3 regions of the Pseudomonas sp. LB3P25 genome follow, and region 2 is predicted to be linked to each of the others. Evidence: predicted binding sites of a transcription regulator. Region 2 holds the regulator's gene; each other region holds the start of a gene.
The links. Region 2 encodes sigma-54, which starts transcription at its own class of promoters, with help from an activator protein. Its sites were predicted from a motif close to ANTGGCATNNANNTTGCTNT; they were not measured.
Positions count from the first base shown of each region.

Region 1 (7,496 bases), 2.0 Mb from region 2:
GAAACTGGCGATCGCGCTGCTCAAGGACGTCGACGGCAAGATTTCCATTGAGCTGCCGGTGACCGGTGACCTGAACAACCCGCAGTTCAGCGTCATGCCGATCATCTGGCAGACCCTGCGCAATCTGATCGTCAAAGCCGCCGCGGCGCCGTTCAAAATGATTGGTGGGCTGGTCAGTGGTAGTGGTTCGGAAGATTTGGGCACTGTGTCGTTTGCGCCGGGTTCAAGCGACCTGAGCAAGGAAGCCGAGGGTTCGCTGGTCAAACTGTCCCAGGCCCTCAAGGAACGTCCGGCCCTGCGCCTGGAAATCGAAGGCACGGCTGCCGCCAGCAGCGATGGCCCGCTGATCGCCGAGCAACGTCTGGAGCGGGAATACCAGTACAACTACTACAAAATGCTCCAGCGTCGCGGTGACAAGGTGCCGGCTCAGGCCTCGTTGCTGCAGGTACCGGACAACGAGAAAGGTCCGCTGCTGGAAGGGATCTACCGCACGCGCCTGAAGACGCAGCCGCCCGCCGAATGGAAAGACTTGGGCAAGGAAGAACGCACCGCGAAGATGCGCGCAGACGTGATCAAATTCTGGAGTTCCAGCGACGTACTGTTGCGTCAGTTGGGTCAGGAACGCGCGAGCAGCATCAAGGACTATCTGGTCGACAAGGGTCAGTTGGCCGATGACCGCGTCTACTTCGTCGACGCTAACCTCGGCGAAGCACAAAGTGACGGTCGAGTGGTTACGCCGCTGCATCTGGACGCCGAGTGATGGGCGCGAAATGGCTGATGAGCCTGACTCTGGCCGTGGCCGCCAGTCAGGCCTCGGCAGCGGACACCCTGCGCTGCGGCAGTCAATTGGTCAGTGTCGGGGACAGGTCCAGCGAAGTGCTGCAGAAATGCGGTGAACCGGTCAGCCGTGATCTGTTGGGCTACAAGCGCAGCGCCAACCGACGGGAAGAGTTTCAAGTCGAGGAATGGACCTACGGGCCCAACGGCGGGATGTACCAGTACCTGCGTTTTGAAGGTAATCGTTTGAAGCAGATCACCAGCAAGCGCGGTAACTGAGTCACCACAACTCAATGTGGGAGCGAGCCTGCTCGCGATGGCGGATTAACTTTCAACACATCTGTTGGCTGAAAGTCCGCTTTCGCGAGCAGGCTCGCTCCCACAGTTGTTTTAGGTCTCCCAAATAGAACAGGCCCCGACACGAATGCCGGGGCCTGTAATGGCCACATCCTTGTGGCCTTCGCATGAACTCTCCAGAGGCGGCAGACGTATTGCTCGGCCCGCCCGCCGCGCCTTCTCCCAGTCCAGGCGAGAAGTCTTGCCTTACTCGGCTTTCAGGCCGTCAGCGGAGACCGCTTTGACGCCTTTGATTTTCTTGGCGATAGCCACGGCGGTGGCTTTCTGAGCGTCGGTCACCGCAACGGTGGACGACAGAGACACTACGCCTTTGTTGGTTTCGACTTTGATGTCGGTACCAGGAATGCCTTTTTCGGTCACCAGGTCTGCTTTGACTTTGGTAGTGATCCAGGTATCGGAAGTGGATTCTTTAGCCTTAGTCATTTCACCCGCCGCCAGAGTCATCGGGGCTTGGGCGGTGGTGGTCTGTGCAAATGCAGCGTTGGCCATGGTCAGGGTCAGCGCGGTAGCAGTAGCGGCAGCGATAGCGAACTTCTTCATACGAGTAACTCCTGTTTTTCATAAAGTCTGCTGCGTGTCTTGTCAGCAGGGTTACTGGAGATATTGCGAACGCTGTGCCAACTTTGATACAGACAATAAATCGTTATAAATCATTACCTTAGAAAAATGATCAATTTTCGGAATCATGCAAATTGCATGACTTGGAAATTATCTACATGCAAGTTGCGGGTTTTACCACAGGCCTAAGGCCATGAATTGTTGGAAGTTTTCTCAATTACTCCATTTTGTCCCGAACGGCGAACAAAAAAATGCCCCGCGTCGTGAAAGGCGGGGCATGGGACAGACTTGACAATGGATCAGACGCCGGGGCAACCAGTAGGCGAGTACTCTTTGAGTACCGTCGAGGCGCAAGTCCAGCCACCGGCGAGTGTGCGCGAAAGCGTGATGGTCTTGCCGAGCACCTGACCGGGTGCATTGAGGATCGTGCAGCCAATACTGCCAACACCGGTAGAAGCGGTGCCCGATGCCGTAACCGTGCAATTACCTGTGGTCACCTTACCGCCGATCAGAGCGAGGGTAGGGTTGGTGCCTTGATTCATAATGTCTTCGAAGGGGACCTTCAGAGCCGATATTTCAGCAAGACCGGCGGTGACCTTCGCCCGCGCTTGATACTTCGCATACTGCGGCAGCGCAACCGTCGCCAGAATCCCGATGATCGCCACCACGATCAACAGTTCGATCAGGGTAAAACCTTTTTGAGTATTCATAGACAAGCTCCATGCATGAGTCGAAATCTCATGATCTGAACTAGCCACAGCACAGCCCATGCCAAGCCCTTCATCCCCTGTTATAAGCGCACGAGGCCAACAAAACGCCCTTTCCTACCCCCAGGATCCGCACTATCTGACACTTTTTGTCACCTGAGCAGTGCTGGTTTGGTTCCGCCGCTTGACTAGGCTATAAGTCATGAACTGTCTGCGTCCGGTATCCCCATGAATGACATCGCCCTTAGCGGTCTGGCCAAACAATTGGTCCTGGCCGAGCTGCTCACTGACAAAAGCGCGCAACAGGCGTATCAGCAAGCCCTACGCAATCGCATCTCCCTGGTCACTTACCTGGTGCAGAGCAAACTGGTGCAAAGCCGCCAGGTGGCCGAGATTGCCTCGGAACACTTTGGCATGGCCCTGCTGGACCTCAACTGCCTGAACAAGGAGACCCAGCCCAAGGGACTGGTCAGCGAGAAGCTGATTCGTCAGCACCACGCCCTGCCCCTCTGGCGGCGCGGCAACAAGTTGTTCGTGGGCGTTTCCGACCCGACCAATCAGCAAGCCATCAATGACATCCAGTTCAGCACCGGGCTGAACACTGAAGCCATCCTGGTGGAGGAGGACAAACTCAGCGACGCCATCGAAAAATTCTTCGATACCCAAGGCGCCGGCCTGGAAGACATGGCCGACGTTGACCTCGATGGTGTGGACATCGAGTCGATCGATGACAGCAAACTGGAAGCCCTCGCCGGACAAGATGCCGATGACGCGCCGGTGGTGCGCTTCGTCCACAAGATGTTGCTCGATGCAATCAAGAGCGGCTCTTCCGACCTGCATTTCGAACCCTATGAAAAAACCTACCGCGTGCGGGTGCGTACCGACGGTATTTTGCGTGAAGTCGCCAAACCACCGATTCAACTGGCCAATCGGATCGCGGCGCGGCTGAAAGTCATGGCCAGCCTCGACATCTCCGAACGGCGCCGGCCCCAGGACGGACGGATCAAGATGCATCTGTCCAAGAGCAAATCCATCGACTTCCGGGTCAACACCCTGCCGACCCTGTGGGGCGAGAAAGTGGTGATCCGGATCCTCGACCCGTCCAGCGCTCAAATGGGCATCGACGCCCTCGGCTATGAGCCCGATCAGAAAGACCTGTACATGGCCGCCCTCAAGCAGCCACAAGGGATGATTCTGGTGACCGGGCCCACCGGTTCGGGCAAAACCGTGTCGCTCTACACCGGGCTGAACATTCTCAACACCGTGGACATCAACATCTCCACCGCCGAAGACCCGGTGGAAATCAACATGGAAGGCATCAACCAGGTCAGCGTCAACCCCAAACAGGGAATGGACTTCGCCCAGGCGCTGCGCTCATTTCTGCGACAGGACCCGGACGTGATCATGGTCGGCGAGATCCGCGACCTCGAAACCGCCGAAATCGCCATCAAAGCCGCCCAGACCGGCCACATGGTGCTGTCGACCCTGCACACCAACAGCGCCGCCGAAACCCTGATTCGCCTGCACAACATGGGCATCGCGGGTTTCAACATTGCCACCTCGATCAGCCTGATCATTGCCCAGCGCCTGGCACGCAAGCTGTGCAGCCATTGCAAGAAACCCATCGAGATTCCCCGGGAGGCGCTACTCAAGGAAGGCTTCCCCGAGGAACGCATCGGCTCATTCACGATCTATGAACCGATCGGTTGCGATCACTGCAACGGCGGTTACAAAGGGCGAGTCGGGATTTATGAAGTGGTGAAGAACACACAGGACCTGCAACGGCTGATCATGGCCGAAGGCAATTCACTGGAAATTGACAGTCAGATGCGTAAAGACGGCTTCAACGACCTGCGGACATCGGGCCTGCTCAAGGCCATGCAAGGCATCACCAGCCTTGAAGAAATCAACCGGGTCACCAAGGACTGAATATGGCGGTCAAAGCAGCAAAAATCAGCGTCTACGCCTGGGAAGGTACAGACCGCAAAGGCACCAAAGTGACGGGTGAGTTGAGCGGTCAGAACCCGGCGTTGATCAAGGCCCAGTTGCGCAAACAGGGCATCAACCCCGGCAAGGTACGCAAGAAGTCCACCTCGATTTTCAACCTGGGCAAGCGCATCAAGGCCCGGGACATTGCCCTGTTCACCCGGCAGATGGCGACCATGATGAAAGCCGGTGTACCGCTGTTGCAGTCCTTCGACATCATCGGTGAAGGCTTCGATAACCCGGCCATGCGCACACTGATAGACGAGGTAAAACAGGAAGTCGCGGCGGGTAACAGCTTCGCCGCTTCCCTGCGCAAAAAGCCCCAATACTTCGATGAGCTCTACTGCAACCTGGTAGATGCCGGCGAGCAGGCCGGCGCCCTCGATACCCTGCTGGAGAGAGTGGCGACCTATAAGGAAAAGAGTGAAAGCCTCAAGGCCAAGATCAAGAAGGCCATGACCTACCCGCTGGCTGTGGTGTTCATTGCGATCATTGTGTCCGCAATTTTGCTGATCAAAGTGGTGCCGCAGTTCGAATCGGTATTCAAAGGGTTTGGCGCCGAATTGCCGGCTTTCACTGTGATGGTCATTGGCTTGTCGGAGTTCATGCAGGCGTGGTGGTGGATGTTGCTCGGCGTGCTGATCGCGGTGATTTTCGGCGTGCGCCACGCCTTTAAAACGTCGCAGGGCTTTCGGGACTGGATGGACACATGGTTACTGAAACTGCCGTTGATTGGCACGTTGATGTACAAGTCTGCCGTGGCCCGTTACGCCCGCACACTGTCGACCACTTTCGCCGCCGGGGTGCCGCTGGTAGAAGCCCTGGATTCGGTAGCCGGGGCGACGGGCAACATCGTATTCAAGCGTGCGGTGCTGCGCATCAAGCAGGACGTATCCACCGGTATGCAGCTGAACTTTGCCATGCGCACCTCCGGCATCTTTCCCACCATGGCGATCCAGATGACTGCGATTGGCGAAGAGTCCGGCGCACTGGACGATATGCTCGACAAGGTCGCGAGCTTCTATGAGGAGGAAGTGGACAACATGGTCGATAACCTCACCAGCCTGATGGAGCCGTTCATCATGGTGGTGCTGGGTGTTATCGTCGGTGGCCTGGTGGTTGCGATGTACCTGCCCATCTTCCAACTCGGCTCAGCGATCTGACATGCCCTTGAACGACACTCTGACCCTCTACCCGTTGACCTTCGTGATCGCAGCCATGTTGGTCGGCCTGCTGATTGGCAGCTTTCTCAACGTGGTGGTCTGGCGCCTGCCAAAAATGCTCAACCGCGAATGGCTTCAGGAGGCACGTGACGTGTTGGGCTTGCCGAGCGAGACGCCGCTGCCGACCTTCAATCTGATACTGCCCCATTCCCAGTGCCCACATTGCGGCCATCGAATCCGCGCCTGGGAAAACATTCCGCTGCTCAGTTATCTGTTTTTACGGGGTCGATGCTCGAACTGCGCGGCAGCGATCAGCAAACGTTACCCGCTGACCGAACTGGCCTGCGGCCTGCTCTCGGCGTTCATCGCCTGGCATTTCGGTTTCGGCTGGCAGGCCTGCATGGCGCTGGTCCTGAGCTGGGGATTGCTGACGATGAGCCTGATCGACGCCGAGCACCAACTGCTGCCGGATGTGCTGGTGCTGCCGCTGATATGGCTGGGGCTGATCGTCAACAGCTTCGGACTCTTCGTGTCCTTACATGAAGCATTGTGGGGCGCGGTGGCCGGCTATATGGCGTTGTGGTCGGTGTTCTGGCTGTTCAAGCTGATCACCGGCAAGGACGGCATCGGTCATGGCGATTTTAAATTGCTGGCAATGCTCGGGGCGTGGGGCGGCTGGCAGATGTTGCCCCTGACTATCCTGCTGTCATCGCTCGTGGGGGCGATCATCGGGGTGATTTTACTGCGCCTGCGCAACGCGAAAACCTCGACGCCGATCCCCTTCGGACCCTTTCTGGCAATTGCCGGCTGGATTGCCTTGCTCTGGGGTGGTCAAATAACCGACTTCTATTGGCAGTTTGTCGGTTTGAAATGAATACCCCTGTGGAAAAACCCTGGATTCTCGGCCTGACCGGCGGCATCGGCAGCGGCAAAAGCGCGGCTGCCCAGCACTTCATCGACCTGGGCGTACACGTGGTGGACGCCGATCACGCAGCGCGCTGGGTGGTGGAACCAGGTCGCCCGGCGCTGGCCAGGATCGCCGAACACTTCGGTCCGGGCGTATTGCAAGCCGACGGACAGCTGGATCGCGCGGCGTTGCGCAAACTGATCTTCGAAGTGCCAGACGAACGCCGCTGGCTCGAAGCGTTGCTGCATCCGCTGATCGCCAAGGAAATCGCCGATCATCTGGCCAAGGCACAATCGCCTTACGCGATTCTGGTTTCGCCGCTGCTGATCGAGTCCGGGCAGTACGCCATGACCCAGCGGGTTCTGGTGATCGATGCCCCGGAACAACTACAGATCGAGCGCACCCTGCAGCGTGACCAGACCAGCGAGCAACAGGTCCAGGCGATCCTCAAGGCCCAATCCAGCCGACAGGACCGCGTGAGCCATGCCGACGAGGTGGTGGTCAACGACCGCGACCTCGCCTGGCTGCACAGCGAGGTCGAACGCCTGCATCACTTTTACCTTACTTTGCGTGGAGGCCAGTCATGAGCCAACCCCCTGTCGTCGAATGCCCAACCTGTGGCGCCCCTGTTGAATGGAGTGCTGATAGCACATTCCGGCCATTCTGTTCGGACCGTTGCAAGCTGATTGACCTGGGCGCCTGGGCCTCGGAAGAACACAAGATTCCGGTCAGTCCAGATGCCGAAGACGAACTGTTCAGCGAAGACTTCGACCCGCGTCACTGATCTTCAAGGCCGCATAAAACCGTAGTCCTGGCTGTCATCGAGGTTTTCCGCAAGAAAACGCAACTCATCGGCCAGGTCTTCGGCGCTGCGCACCGCCTTGCTCTGTTGCACCACTGCACTGAGCAAGGCACGCAGGCTCAACCCCGGGTCAAACCCCACTTCCTGCGCCCCATCCAGACTCTGACGCAACTCCTGCCTTGCCCATTCGTAGACACTCATTTCGATGCTCCTGAAGGTTTTCCAGAGCATGGATTCGT
Region 1 covers NZ_CM142711.1:6,234,517-6,242,012, forward strand. The annotation lists gene ACYZTW_RS28700 (DUF748 domain-containing protein) at 1-760, shown strand, start outside; gene ACYZTW_RS28705 (DUF2845 domain-containing protein) at 760-1,056, shown strand; gene ACYZTW_RS28710 (BON domain-containing protein) at 1,321-1,674, opposite strand; gene ACYZTW_RS28715 (pilin) at 1,992-2,402, opposite strand; gene pilB (type IV-A pilus assembly ATPase PilB) at 2,628-4,328, shown strand; gene ACYZTW_RS28725 (type II secretion system F family protein) at 4,331-5,548, shown strand; gene ACYZTW_RS28730 (prepilin peptidase) at 5,550-6,422, shown strand; gene coaE (dephospho-CoA kinase) at 6,419-7,042, shown strand; gene yacG (DNA gyrase inhibitor YacG) at 7,039-7,239, shown strand; gene ACYZTW_RS28745 (hypothetical protein) at 7,243-7,458, opposite strand.
Region 1: the regulator sigma-54 is predicted to act here: its motif matches at 2,449-2,468, upstream of ACYZTW_RS28715 (pilin).

Region 2 (7,496 bases):
TCATGCCTCCGGACAACTCGTCAGGCATCAGATCGATGGCGCCACGCAAGCCCACGGCCTGCAATTTGAGCAGGACAATGTCCCGGATCATTTCTTCCGGCAGTTCGGTATGAACGCGTAGCGGAAAGGCGACGTTCTCGAACACATCGAGATCGGTAAACAGAGCACCACTCTGAAACAGTACGCCCATGTGCTTGCGCGCATCGAACAGATCACTGCGCGATAGCTTCGGCAGGTTCTGCCCGTTGACCCAGACTTCGCCTTTGGTGGGCCGCAACTGTGCGCCCATCAGCCGCAACAGCGTGGTCTTGCCACACCCGGAAGGCCCCATGATGCCGGTGACCTTGCCGCGCGGAATACGTATATCGACATTATTGAAAATGCTGCGCGCACCGCGCTTGAAGGTCAGTCCCTTCAGCTCGACCGCGTAGGCTTTATCGGCACTCATCTAAACTCCTTGCGATGCAGCCTCTCACTCGGACGCCTGACTTTCTCGCGAAAGCACATACCTCCTGGGCAGGCCGAACTGGCGGCGAACTATATCACTGCAAAGGCCAAGCGCCCAAGGCCCAAGCCGGGCCATGTTCAGCACCATGACGGGGCAAAAGCTTCTATTCAGGGGTATTCGGTAACCGGGAATGACAAAGCGCGACGAACTTGCGTGAGGGTTTCGATCATTACCGTTATAATCGCCGCCTTTTCATCAGGCTATACGATTTCTGACATGAGCCAATCCAGCGACCTGATTCAATCTGCCCAACGCACCATCCGCCTCGAACTGGAAGCCGTACAAGGTTTGCTGCCCCGTATCGACGCAGATTTCGTACGCGCTTGCGAGATGATTCTGGCCAGCAAAGGCCGCGTGGTCGTGGTCGGCATGGGCAAATCCGGGCACATCGGCAACAAGATCGCCGCCACCCTGGCCAGCACCGGCACCACGGCCTTTTTCGTGCACCCGGCCGAAGCCAGCCACGGCGACATGGGCATGATCACCCGCGACGACATCATCCTGGCGCTGTCGAACTCCGGCTCCACCAATGAAATCGTCACCCTGCTGCCGCTGATCAAGCGCTTAGGCATTCAATTGATCAGCATGACCGGCAACCCTGATTCACCCCTGGCGAAGGCTGCCGAGGTCAACCTCAACGTGCATGTCGAGCACGAAGCCTGCCCGCTTAACCTGGCACCGACCTCATCGACCACTGCCGCGCTGGTCATGGGCGACGCCCTGGCCGTTGCGCTGTTGGAAGCCCGCGGCTTTACCGCTGAAGACTTTGCGTTTTCCCACCCCGGCGGCGCGCTTGGCCGGCGTCTGTTATTGAAAGTGGAAACCGTGATGCATGCAGGACAGGAGCTGCCGCAGGTTCAACGCGGCACTCTGCTCAAAGACGCTCTGATGGAAATGACCCGCAAGGGTCTGGGCATGACGGCGATCGTGGAAGCCGATGGCAAACTCGCCGGGATCTTCACTGACGGTGATTTGCGACGCACCCTGGATCGCACCATCGACATCCATCACACGACCATCGACGAGGTCATGACCGTCCACGGCAAAACCGCCCGCCCCGAGATGCTCGCGGCCGAGGCACTGAAAATCATGGAAGACCATCGAATCAACGCGCTGGTGGTGGTGGACAAGGACGACCGGCCGATCGGCGCCTTCAACCTGTCCGATCTGCTGCGTGCAGGAGTAATGTGATGAGCAACGATCTGCTGCAACGTGGCAAAAACATCAAGCTGGCGGTTTTCGACGTCGACGGCGTCCTGACTGACGGACGCCTGTATTTCCTCGAAGACGGTAGCGAATTCAAGACGTTCAACACCCTCGACGGCCAAGGCATCAAGATGTTGATGGCAGCCGGTGTGCAGACCGCTATCATCAGCGGCCGCAAGACCCCGGTGGTCGAGCGACGAGCGAAGAACCTCGGCATTCCACACCTCTACCAAGGGCGCGAAGACAAACTGGTGGTGCTCGACGAGCTTCTTGCCCAACTCAACCTAAGCTATGAACAGGTCGCCTATCTCGGCGACGACCTGCCGGACCTGCCGGTGATTCGTCGCGTCGGCCTGGGCATGGCGGTGGCTAACGCTGCCAGTTTCGTGCGTGAACACGCCCACGGCATCACCCAGGCCCGTGGTGGCGAGGGTGCCGCTCGCGAATTCTGCGAATTGATCCTGCGCGCCCAGGGCCGCCTCGATGCGGCCAACGCCGCGTACCTGTGAGCCAACTATGCTGAGCAAAAAGTTTCGCAAATTCCTGGTGTTCGGTTGCATCGCAGCTATATTCGCGGCGGTCGGCTACTGGAATATCAGCCCGGAGCGCTTCCTCGACCGGCCGGTGGCAAAGGTCGATGAAACCATGATCGACTATTACGCGGTCAACGCCCACAGCGTGCAGTACCTGCCCGACGGCAAACTGCAATACGAAATGACGTCCGACAAGGTTGAACACCTGAAAGCGACCGAAGTGACGTTGCTGACCAATCCCGACCTGAACATGTTTCGCGGCACCGAGTTTCCCTGGCACGTCCAGAGCGAGCACGGTGAAGTGAATCCCGATGGCACTCAGGTCGAACTGATTGACTCGGTGCGCATCACGCGCTTCGACGAGAAAAACCGCAAGACCCTGATTACCACCACCCGCATGACAGTGTTCCCGCAGCAGCAATATGCGCAGACCGAGCAACCCGTTAGAATCGACGGCGCTGGTGGTGTGTCGACTGGCAAGGGAATGAAAGCGTATTTGAAAGAAAGCAGGATACACCTGCTATCGAACGTAAGAGGACAGTATGAGGCTCGTTAAAACCCTCCCTATTTTGCTCGGTCTGAGCGCAGCACTGGGAAGCGTGAGCGCCTGGGCTCTGCCGACCGATCAAGCGCAGCCTATCCGCATCCAGGCCGACGACGCCCAGCTGGACGACAAGAATGGTATTGCCACCTATAAAGGTGACGTGATCATCACTCAGGGCTCGATGAAGGTCACCGGCAATACCGTGACCATCACCCGCACCCCGACGGGTGACATCGATGTGGTGACCTCCGTGGGCAACCTCGCCTATTTCGAGCAACTGCAAACCCAGGGCGACACCAAGCCTGTTCAGGGCTGGGGAGTGACTATTCAGTACCACGCCTCGCAAAACCGCGTTGTGCTGATCGATAAGGCGAAAGTCATCGACAAGGACAACAACGTCACCCAAGGCGAGAAAATCGTCTACGACACGGTCAAAAAGCTGGCGAGCGCCGGTCGCGCCACAGGTAACAAAGTCACCGAGTCGCGTCCACGCATCGACATGGTGATCCAGCCGAAGAAGAAAACCGACGAGCAAAAGGCCCAGTAATGGCAACTCTGAAAGCTCAGCATCTGGCCAAGAGCTACAAGAGCCGCCAGGTCGTGCGTGACGTCAGCTTGTCGATCGACAGCGGTCAGATTGTCGGCCTGCTGGGTCCCAACGGCGCCGGCAAAACCACCTGTTTCTACATGATTGTCGGCCTGGTACAGGCCGATCAGGGCCGCGTACTGATTGACGATCTGGATGTCAGCCACCAGCCTATGCACGGTCGTGCGAAGGCCGGTATCGGCTATCTTCCGCAAGAAGCATCGATCTTCCGCAAACTCTCGGTAGCCGACAACATCATGGCGATCCTCGAGACCCGCAAGGAGCTCGACAAGACCGGTCGTCGCAAGGAGCTGGAAAACCTGCTGCAGGAATTCCACATCAGCCACATCCGCGACAATCTCGGCATGAGCCTGTCCGGCGGTGAACGCCGCCGCGTGGAAATTGCCAGGGCACTGGCCACCAACCCGAAATTCATCTTGCTCGACGAACCGTTCGCCGGCGTGGACCCGATTTCGGTGGGAGACATCAAGCAGATCATCTATCACCTCAAGGCCAAGGGCATTGGCGTGCTGATCACTGACCACAACGTCCGTGAAACCCTGGATATCTGCGAAACCGCCTACATCGTCAACGATGGCCAGCTGATCGCCGAAGGTGACTCTGCCACCATCCTGGCCAACAACCTGGTCAAGGAAGTGTATCTGGGCCATGAGTTCCGCCTGTAAGCACTGAGGTGTCTGGCTGGTTGCTCGGGCGCTTGTCTCGATAAAAAATCAATATTTTTTTATTGTTACAGCGCTCTAGGCAAACGCTGCAGTTTCGGGCATATAATTTGCTTATGTTTGGCGCTCCGGCGCCCTGTAGTGGATGGCGCATGTGCGCCGGCGAATAAGGTGTTAAGCCCCTGCCATGAAACCATCGCTAGTCTTGAGAATGGGCCAGCAGCTGACGATGACACCGCAGCTGCAACAGGCCATCCGCCTGCTCCAATTGTCGACCCTGGACCTGCAACAGGAAATCCAGGAGGCCCTGGAATCCAATCCGATGCTCGAACGCCAGGAAGAAGGCGACGACTTCGATAACGCCGATCCCTTGGCCGACAAAGCCGAACAGCAACCCAACGCCGACATTCAGGAACCCTCCTACCAGGAAACCGCCCCGACGGTTGATAACCTCGAGGAAGGCGACTGGAACGAGCGTATCCCCAACGAACTGCCCGTCGATACCGCGTGGGAAGACGTCTACCAGACCAGCGCCAGCAGCCTGCCGAGCAACGATGACGACGAGTGGGATTTCACCACCCGCACATCGGCCGGTGAAAGCCTGCAAAGCCACCTGCTGTGGCAACTGAATCTGGCACCGATGTCCGACACTGATCGCCTGATCGCCGTGACCCTGATCGACTGCATCAACAATCAGGGCTACCTGGACGAAACCCTCGAGGAGATTCTCGAAGCCTTCGACCCGGAACTGGACATCGAGCTGGACGAAATCGAAGCCGTCCTGCACCGCATCCAGCAATTCGAACCCGCGGGTATCGGCGCCCGCAACCTGGGCGAATGCCTGCTGCTGCAATTGCGTCAGTTGTCCGCCAAGACGCCTTGGCTGATCGAAGCCAAACGCCTGGTCACCGATTACATCGACCTGCTCGGCAGCCGCGATTACAGCCAGCTGATGCGTCGCATGAAGCTCAAGGAAGATGAACTGCGCCAAGTGATTGAACTGGTCCAGAGCCTCAACCCGCGCCCAGGCTCGCAGATCGAATCCAGCGAAGCCGAATACGTCGTTCCCGACGTGATCGTACGCAAGGACAACGAGCGCTGGCTGGTGGAGCTGAACCAGGAATCGGTGCCACGACTGCGGGTCAACGCTCAATACGCCGGCTTCGTGCGCCGCGCCGACACCAGCGCCGACAACACCTTCATGCGCAATCAGTTGCAAGAGGCCCGCTGGTTCATCAAGAGCCTGCAAAGCCGCAACGAAACCCTGATGAAAGTAGCCACTCAGATCGTCGAGCATCAGCGCGGCTTTCTTGAGTACGGCGACGAGGCAATGAAGCCGCTGGTCCTGCATGACATCGCCGAAGCGGTGGGCATGCACGAGTCGACGATTTCACGGGTGACCACGCAGAAATTCATGCATACCCCTCGGGGCATATATGAACTGAAATACTTTTTCTCCAGCCACGTCAGCACGTCCGAGGGCGGTGAATGCTCGTCCACGGCGATCCGCGCGATCATCAAAAAACTGGTTGCCGCGGAAAATCAGAAAAAGCCGTTGAGTGACAGCAAGATCGCTGGTTTACTGGAGGCACAAGGCATTCAGGTGGCTCGCCGCACCGTCGCCAAGTACCGCGAATCCCTCGGGATCGCGCCTTCGAGCGAACGCAAGCGGTTGATGTAGAGCCACGCCACAGCGTTCCAGTGGCAGGCATTTCTGCCTGCCGCTTTATGCACTGGCAACGAAGGAGAAGCTGTATGCAAGTCAACATCAGTGGACACCAACTGGAAGTGACCGAACCTCTTCGCACCTACATCGGCGAAAAACTCCAACGATTAGAGAGGCATTTCGACAAGATAACCAACGTGCAGGTCACGATGACGGTCGAAAAGCTCAAGCAGAAAATCGAAGCCACGCTGCATATTCCCGGGAATGAAGTGGTCGCCAACGCGGAACATACCGATATGTACGCGGCGATCGACGCACTCACCGACAAGCTCGATAAACAACTCAAAAAGCATAAGGAAAAGACCCAAAGCCTCCTCCAGGGCGCGACCGGTCGTTAACACTCCCAACCCATGATCCGACTTGAAAGCATCCTGACCCCCGGCCGTTCCCTCGTGAACGTGCCGGGCGGCAGTAAAAAGAAAGCCCTCGAGCAAATTGCCAACCTGATCGCCCGGGAAGTGCCGGATCTGGAGATGCAAGATGTCTTCGAGGCTCTGATTGCCCGTGAAAAACTCGGTTCCACCGGTTTTGGCAACGGCATCGCCATCCCACACTGCCGCCTGAAGGGTTGCGACGCGCCCATTAGTGCCTTGATGCACTTGGACGCCCCTATCGATTTCGACGCCATCGACGGCGCTCCGGTTGACCTGTTGTTCGTTCTACTGGTCCCACAAGCGGCCACCGATGCGCACCTGGAGCTACTGCGCCAGATCGCCAGCATGCTCGATCGCAAGGAAGTGCGTGAAAAACTGCGCAGCGCCCCGAGTAATGAAGCCTTGTATCAGGTTGTCCTGAACGAGCAAAACGGTCATTAATCATGCGCTTGATCATCGTCAGCGGCCGCTCCGGCTCAGGTAAAAGTACCGCACTCGATGTTCTCGAGGACAACGGCTACTACTGCATCGACAACCTGCCCGCCGGTTTGTTGCCGGAACTGGCCGAACGCGCGTTGATTCACACCGAGCTTGCACAACCGCTGGTTGCCGTATCCATCGATGCGCGTAACCTGCCGAGTCACTTGTCGCGGTTTCCCGAACTGCTCGAAGAAGTGCGCAGCCGGCATATCCAGTGTGATGTGCTTTATCTGGACGCCGACGAAGAAACCTTGCTCAAACGTTTCTCGGAAACCCGCCGTCGTCATCCGCTGAGCAATGCCAATCGCTCACTGGCCGAGGCCATCAACGATGAAACCAACCTGCTCGGGCCGATTGCCGACCTCGCCGATCTCAAAGTAAATACCACCAACCTGAACCTGTATCAGCTGCGCGATACCATCAAGCTGCGCCTGCTGAACCAGCCGGAGCCCGGTACGGCGTTCCTGGTGGAGTCTTTCGGCTTCAAGCGTGGCATGCCAGTGGACGCTGATCTGGTGTTCGACGTGCGTTGCCTGCCAAATCCCTATTGGAAGCCGGAGTTGCGCGATCAATCCGGGCTCGACCAACCGGTTGCCGAGTACCTGGCGGCACAGCCGGACGTCGAAGAGATGTTCCAGGACATATCCACCTACTTGTTCAAGTGGCTACCGCGCTTCGCCGCCAGCAACCGTGCTTATGTCACCATTGCCATTGGCTGCACCGGCGGACATCACCGCTCCGTCTACCTGACCGAACGTCTGGGCCAGGCCCTGCAAAAATCCCTGAAGAACGTCCAGGTTCGCCACCGCGACCTCAGCTAAAGGATTCACACCGCGATGCCTGCTCTGGAAATTGA
Region 2 covers NZ_CM142711.1:1,213,514-1,221,009, reverse strand. The annotation lists gene ACYZTW_RS05245 (ATP-binding cassette domain-containing protein) at 1-448, opposite strand, end outside; gene ACYZTW_RS05240 (KpsF/GutQ family sugar-phosphate isomerase) at 725-1,699, shown strand; gene ACYZTW_RS05235 (KdsC family phosphatase) at 1,699-2,223, shown strand; gene lptC (LPS export ABC transporter periplasmic protein LptC) at 2,231-2,803, shown strand; gene lptA (lipopolysaccharide transport periplasmic protein LptA) at 2,790-3,338, shown strand; gene lptB (LPS export ABC transporter ATP-binding protein) at 3,338-4,063, shown strand; gene ACYZTW_RS05215 (RNA polymerase factor sigma-54) at 4,248-5,741, shown strand; gene hpf (ribosome hibernation-promoting factor, HPF/YfiA family) at 5,816-6,124, shown strand; gene ptsN (PTS IIA-like nitrogen regulatory protein PtsN) at 6,137-6,601, shown strand; gene rapZ (RNase adapter RapZ) at 6,604-7,461, shown strand; gene ACYZTW_RS05195 (HPr family phosphocarrier protein) at 7,477-7,496, shown strand, end outside.

Region 3 (7,496 bases), 3.1 Mb from region 2:
ACAGCTCATTGCTCAGCTTGAGCAGCTCTTCCAGGGTGCGAACCCCGGCCATGCCGTTGCCGATCATCACCAGTTTTAGTTTTTTCATCAGGTTCTCCGGGGAGCTCAGACTCGCCTCATCAGGGCTTTCAGGTCTTGCTCGACAAATTTTGCGCAAACAAAAAAAGGCGTCCCGCTAGTTGCCTAGCGAGGACGCCTTTGTCCTGGTCCCGTTCTCTCGGGCAGCGCATCCTTCATCGTTGAAGGCTGGGCTTTATGTATGGTGAGAAAGGTAATGCAGTGGTTGTGCCAAGTTCTTCAGACGCCCGAATTTGCTGGGGTTGGTCGCGGTCTCGGTATTTGATTGGGATGTTTGTGCACCGATTCAATGCACGTTGCCCGCAATTGGCGCGGTCTCTGTAGCAGCTGGCGAAGCCTGCGTTCGGCTGCGAAGCAGTCGCGATATCAGGCAACGAGGTGTGCCTGGCACACCGTGCATGAAAGGTTTACGACTGCTTCGCAGCCGAACGCAGGCTTCGCCAGCTGCTACAAAGGATTGGTGTTAGCCATGAAACAGCAGAAACAGCAGCACCAGATTCACCAACAACGACACCAGCGCCAAGGTCCGCCAGACCTTCAACGGTTCGCGCTCCAGCAGCGGTCTGGGTCGCACGCTCAAACTGCGCCGCTCGCCCTGTTCCAACAGCAGCAACCATTCTTCCGCCGTTTCAAAGCGTTGACCCGGATCCGCCGCCACGGCGCGCTCCAGACTTTGCGCAATCCATTCCGGCAGGTCGGGTCGATAGCGACTGGCGCTGACAGGAACCCCGAACCTTGGGCGCTGGAAAGCTTCGATTTCGCCGTAGGGATAATGCCCGGTGAGCAGGAAATACAAGGTCACGCCGACGGCATACAAATCCTGTTGCGGTGTTGGTGCTTCCCCGCGAAAGGCTTCCGGCGCGATATAGGTGGGCGTTCCAGGCAGGGCAGAAGGCTGATCTTCAGACAGGCCGGGGCAGTAGGCGAGACCGAAGTCCAGCAGGCGTAATTCGCCGTCGTCCCCCAGTAGCAAGTTCTCCGGTTTGATATCGCGATGGAGAATCTGCCGTCGATGCAGCATGCCAACGGCTCGCAGCAGGCGTTCGGCCAGATCCTGCCATTGAGGCAGAGGCAGCGGTCCGACCTCTGCGTTCAGTTCCGCCAACGTAGATCCGGAATACTCCCGCATCACGTAGTACAAATGCTGACGCTGACTGGCGGCATGGACTTCAGGGAAATGCCGCCCGGCGACGCGCTTGAGAAACCATTCTTCCGACAGCAACGCCTGCCCGGCCAAGTGATCGTCGCGCAGCGCACCGGGCAAGGTTTTCAGCAGCCAGGGTTGTTGTAGCCCATCGCGTACCCGATAGAGCAACGACTGCTGGCTCTGACCGAGTATCCCTTCGACTTGCCAACCCTCGAACATCTGCCCCGGTTTGAGTGCTGGCGGCAGCGGCCATTGCTGCAAATGAATCAACGCATCGCCGATGCTCGTTTCACCGAGGGCATCGACCCGCACGAGCAAGGCGCTGGCGTTGTCCTGGCTGCCGGCCAGGTGCGCCGCGTTGACCAAGGTCTGCGCAGCGCTGTCCAGATCCGGTTGATCGCGCAGAATCGCCGCAATCGCGGTGTCGCCCAGCACGGCCCAGATGCCATCGCTGAGCAGTACGAAACTTTCGTTCACCCGCAATTCGCCATCGAGAAAGTCCAGCACCAAATGCTGATCGAGCCCGAGCGCTCGCTTGAGCACATGCTGCATGCCCGGTTGGTCCCAGACGTGATCCTCGCTGACCCGTTGCAAGGTGTCGGCGTGCCAACGATAAACCCGGCAATCGCCGACATGGGCCAAGGTAAAACGCCTACCGCGCATGACCAAGGCACTGACAGTGGTGAGCAATGGTTGCCCACCGCCATTGGCCTGCAACCAGCGATTTTGTGCCAGCAGCAGGCGATCCAGTGCCTGCGCGACGCCCCAGGTTTCCGGCGTGGCGTAGTAATCCAGCGCCAGGGCCTGCAACGTCGAGCGGGCGGCGAGGCCGCCATCGGCGCACTGACTGACGCCATCGGCGATGGCGAACAGGTAACCCTTGCTCGCCGCCAGCGCCGGGGCCGGAGTCACCAGGCGCAAGGCGTCCTGATTCTCCTCGCGAGGGCCGATGGCGCTCGCTTCGGCAAAACTCAGTTGCAGGCTCATTCAGCCCTCACACCCGTGCAGCGGTCACAGCGGCCGAACCCCAGGTGGTTCTCCAGCGACGCTTCACGCCGTGCAGACCGAACCAGGCCAGAACACCAAGGCTGGCGAACAACCACAAGGCCAGTTGATAACTGCCGGTGCTTTGCTTGATCGCGCCCATGCCCGCAGCCAGTGCAAACCCACCGATACCGCCGGCCATGCCGATCAAACCAGTCATTACACCGATCTCCCGACGAAAGCGCTGCGGTACCAATTGGAAAACGGCGCCATTACCGGCACCCAGACCGAGCATGGTGCAGACGAAAAGTGCCAGTGCGGCGTAGGAACTCGGCAGATTGAAACCCACCGCTGCGATGCAGATCGCTGCCACCGTGTACATCGCCAGCAGGGTGCGAATACCACCAAAACGGTCGGCCAGAGCGCCGCCCAACGGACGCATCAAACTGCCACCGAACACGCAGGCTGCGGTGTAGTAACCGGCGGTCACCGGGCTGAGGCCATATTGGTCGTTGAAATAGCCGGGCAGGGCGCTGGCCAGGCCGATAAAGCCGCCGAAGGTCACGCTGTAGAAAAACATGAACCACCAGCTGTCGCGGTCGCCCAAGGCCTTGAAGTAGTCGGACATGGATTTGGCTTTCGGCCGCTCAGGCGCGTTTTTGGCCAGCCAGGCGAAGACGATGAGGGTCAGAATCAGCGGGATCAGGGCGAAGCCGAACACGTTGCTCCAGCCAAATGCAGCCGCCAGCACCGGGGCGATCAGTGCGGCGAGTACGGTGCCCGAGTTACCGGCACCGGCGATGCCCATGGCTTTGCCTTGGTGCTGGGGTGGATACCATTGCGAGGCCAGCGGCAGGGCAACGGCGAAGGACGCGCCGGCCATGCCGAGGAACAGGCCCAGCACCAGCGCTTGCTCGTAGCTGTGGATGCCGAGTTTCCAGGCGCCGAACAGGGCGCAGATGACGATCACCTGGCCAATCAGCCCGGCGGTTTTCGGCGACAGGCGATCAGCCAGCAAGCCCATTACAAAGCGCAATACCGCCCCGGCCAGAATCGGCGTGGCCACCACCAGCCCGCGCTGTTGGGTGGTCAGGTGCAGGTCGGCGGCAATCTGCACCGCCAGCGGGCCGAGCAGGTACCAGACCATGAAACTCAGGTCGAAATAGAGGAAGGCCGCGAACAATGTCGGGGTATGGCCAGATTTCCAGAAGCTTGATTTCATCGCGCACCTCAGCTGTTAGGAGTCTCGAGAAGGAGTCATGAGCTTGCAGGTGGGGCGCCGCATCGGCCGCACCACCGGCCCCGGTCTGTGGGGCCAAAACAAAAAAACGCCGCCACCGGATTCGCCAATGGGCAAATGAGGTGAGCGACGTCTTTGTCGTAGGTGGGGCAACCGCCGTTGGTTACCTGTAGCGATTACCTAGCGAGATCTGTGCCAACAGGTGGCAGTTGTGGGTATGGAGATTGTTGTGGCGAGGGAGCTTGTCGGATCGCCGCACCGTCCCGCTCGGCTGCGAAGCAGTCGTAATCCTGCTGCCGTGTTGTGTCTGATTCACCGGGTTGGCTGTTTGGGGCCGCTTCGCAGCCCAGCGGGAGCAAGCTCCCTCGCCACAGGGGGAATCAGCCCAACAACTCACTCATGGCGATGATCTGTTCCGCCACCTGAATCAGCTTCTGCTGCCGGCTCATGGCCTGGCGGCGCATCAGGGTGTAGGCCTCTTCCTCGTTGCAGTCCTTCATTTTCATCAGCAGCCCTTTGGCCAGCTCGATGCGCTTGCGCTCGGCCAGTTGCAGGTCACGGGCGTTGAGTTGGGCGCGCAGGGCCTGGTCGCTTTCAAAGCGCGCCATGGCCACGTCGAGAATCGGCTGCAAGCGCTGTGCGTGGATGCCTTCGACGATGTAGGCACTGACCCCGGACTTGATCGCCTGACGCATCACATCGGGGTCATGTTCATCAGTAAACATCACGATCGGCCGCGGTTGATCGCGACTCACCAGCACCACTTGTTCCATCACATCGCGGCTCGGTGACTCGGTATCGATCAAAATCACGTCCGGACGCACCGTTTCGACGCGCGCGGGCAGGTCGATGGTCAGGCCCGACTCGTCGATCACCTCGAACCCGGCTTCGGTCAGGGCCGCCTTCAGGCGACCGACTTTCTTTGCGGTGTCGTTGATCAGCAGGATACGCAACATATTCGCAGTCTCCTGTCAGCGGCTGGCGAGAAGGGGCGAGCTGTCGCTAATGGCGTGCAGCTTGAAACTGCGGGCATAGCCGGCGGGGTCCAGGCCATCCCAGACCTTGCCGTCGATCAACTGGCTACTGCGCATTTGCTGATCACTCGCGGCCACACCTACAGCGGTGGCGGCCTCTCGATACAAGTCTAGTTGCTGGACCTGACGGGCCACGCCCAGGTAGTCCGGGTCGTCGCGCAGCAAGCCCCAACGGCGGAACTGGGTCATGAACCACATGCCATCGGACAGATACGGCAGATTGACTTCGCCGTCACCATGGAAGCGCAGTGCGTGCGGGTCTTGCCAGCGATTACCCAGGCCATCGGCGTAGTCACCGAGCAACCGCGGTTCGATGCAGTCGAGTGGTGCGTCGAGGTATTGGGGCGCGCTCAACAGCTTCGCGGTGCTGCGGCGATTTTCGGTGCTTTGTTCGATAAAACGGCTGGCTTCGAGGATCGCCATCACCAGCGCCCGTGCGGTGTTGGGATAGTGCTCGACAAAGGCGCGGGTGCAACCGAGGACTTTTTCCGGATGATCGGGCCAGATGGCCTGCGTTGTGGCCATCGTGAACCCCAGGTTCTGCTGCACCGCGCTGGCGGACCATGGCTCGCCGACGCAGAAGCCGTCGATGCGCCCGGCTTGCAGGTGCGCGACCATTTGCGGCGGCGGCACGACCACGCTGTCGACGTCCTGCAACGGATGGATGCCCTGACTCGCGAGCCAGTAATACAGCCACATGGCGTGGGTGCCCGTAGGAAATGTCTGGGCGAAGGTGAGTTTTGGGCGACTTTGGTGCACGTGTCGGTCCAGTGCTTCAGGACTGGTCACGCCTAAAGTCTGTAAGCCATGGGAGAGGTTGATGCTTTGGCCGTTCTGATTCAGGCCCATGAGCACCGCCATGTCGGTGGACGCGACACCGCCGATGCCCAAATGCACGGCGTAGATCAAACCGTACAGGCTGTGGGCGGCGTCGAGTTCGCCACTGACCAGTTTGTCCCGCAGGTTGGCCCAGGACGACTGGCGCTTGAGGTTCAGGGTCAGGCCATAAGGTTGGGCGAAGCCCTGCGTGGCCGCGACCACTACCGAGGCGCAGTCGCTCAGGGCCATGAAGCCGAGGTTGATTTCGGTCTTTTCCGGGGCATCGCTGCCGTTGACCCAGGCCAGAGGGTTGGCTGGAACTTCAATCATCAGTAAACACCTTCCATAAAAAAGCGCCGGACCGGGCTGCTTGCCAGAGCAAGGCCAAGTGACGACGCCTTTGTCTTTCGACTCATCCCGCCGTTGGCATGAGTGCTGATGTCAGTGACGGTGCAAGGCATATGCCATCGCTCGCTGATTTTGTCGCGCGCCTCGCCTGCAACCCCGATGCCCGGCTATAATCGCCGCCACTTTTCGTAGCCCAGAGTCAAACCCGCCCATGTACACCCTGGCCCGTCAGCTGTTGTTCAAACTTTCCCCGGAAACCTCCCACGATCTGTCCCTGGACCTGATCGGCGCGGGCGGGCGTTTGGGCCTCAACGGCTTGCTGTGCAAGGCGCCGGCGAAAATGCCGGTGACTGTCATGGGCCTGGACTTTCCGAACCCGGTGGGTCTGGCGGCCGGTCTGGACAAGAACGGCGCGGCCATCGACGGTTTTGCGCAACTGGGTTTTGGTTTTGTCGAAATCGGCACCATCACCCCGCGTCCGCAGCCGGGCAACCCGAAGCCACGCATTTTCCGTCTGCCGGAAGCCGAGGCGATCATCAATCGCATGGGGTTCAACAACCTCGGCGTCGATCACCTGCTGGCCCGAGTGGCGGCGGCCAAGTACAAGGGCGTGCTGGGCATCAATATCGGCAAAAACTTCGATACCCCGGTGGAGCGTGCGGTCGACGACTACCTGATCTGCCTGGACAAGGTCTACGCCCACGCCAGCTACGTGACGGTTAACGTCAGCTCGCCGAACACCCCGGGCCTGCGCAGCCTGCAATTCGGCGATTCGCTGAAGCAACTGTTGGCCGACCTGGCCACTCGCCGCGCAGAACTGGCGCTGCGCCACGGCAAACATGTACCACTGGCAATCAAGATTGCGCCGGACATGACCGATGAAGAAACCGCTCAGGTCGCGCAAGCGCTGATCGAAACCGGGATGGACGCGGTGATCGCCACCAACACCACCCTGAGCCGCGTCGGCGTCGAAGGCATGGAGCACGGCGATGAGGCGGGCGGTTTGTCCGGCGCACCGGTTCGCGACAAGAGCACCCACACCGTGAAGGTGCTGGCGGCCGAGTTGGCTGGTCGCTTGCCGATCATCGCCGTGGGCGGCATCACCGAAGGCAGGCACGCGGCTGAGAAAATCGCTGCGGGTGCGAGCCTGGTGCAACTCTATTCCGGCTTCATCTATAAAGGCCCGGCGCTGATTCGTGAGTCTGTAGACGCCATAGCAGCCTTACGCTGACTTGTAGCAGCTGCCGAGCCTGCGAGGCTGCGTTCGGTGGCGAAGCCGTCGTAAACCCTGCATGCATGGTGTGTCGGCAAGACCGCGGTGTCTGATCTCACGACTGCTGCGCAGCCGAACGCAGCCTCACAGGCTCGGCAGCTGCTACAGGGAATGGAGCTCAGCCAGAGAGCAGGCATAAAAAAGGGCTCCTCGAAGGAGCCCCTGGGCCGGAGCCCGCCGCCCGGATGGGGCGTGCGTGGTAAGTCGTTACGTAATCAGATTGTCGTGTCGGAGTGTGTGCCCTGTATTAGCCGACGGCGTGAAGTTCGTTGAGTCTATGGATTCCCGCAGTGCCGGTCATACCGTCCCAGTTGTCGCCGCGTCCTTCTCGCCAGCCGTTAATCCAGGCTTGGCGTACCGACGGTAGAGTAAATGGGCAAAGCTCACGGGATTTGCCACCAACGCCATATTGATATCCGCGCAAAAATGCTCTTTCCAACGGATCACGCTTAAGTCTTCTCATAGGGTGTTGCCCTCACTTGTTGACTGTATTTATCGCGTCGACCTCAATTGAGGTCTGGCAGAAAAAATCCTGCCGTTGGGGCTCGCTGCCGGCGTCGCGAGCCAAGGTGT
Region 3 covers NZ_CM142711.1:5,161,391-5,168,886, reverse strand. The annotation lists gene nirB (nitrite reductase large subunit NirB) at 1-88, opposite strand, end outside; gene ACYZTW_RS23765 (protein kinase domain-containing protein) at 542-2,212, opposite strand; gene ACYZTW_RS23760 (nitrate/nitrite transporter) at 2,220-3,431, opposite strand; gene ACYZTW_RS23755 (ANTAR domain-containing response regulator) at 3,830-4,405, opposite strand; gene ACYZTW_RS23750 (CmpA/NrtA family ABC transporter substrate-binding protein) at 4,421-5,632, opposite strand; gene ACYZTW_RS23745 (quinone-dependent dihydroorotate dehydrogenase) at 5,862-6,881, shown strand; gene rmf (ribosome modulation factor) at 7,171-7,386, opposite strand.
Region 3: the regulator sigma-54 is predicted to act here: its motif matches at 5,752-5,771, upstream of ACYZTW_RS23750 (CmpA/NrtA family ABC transporter substrate-binding protein).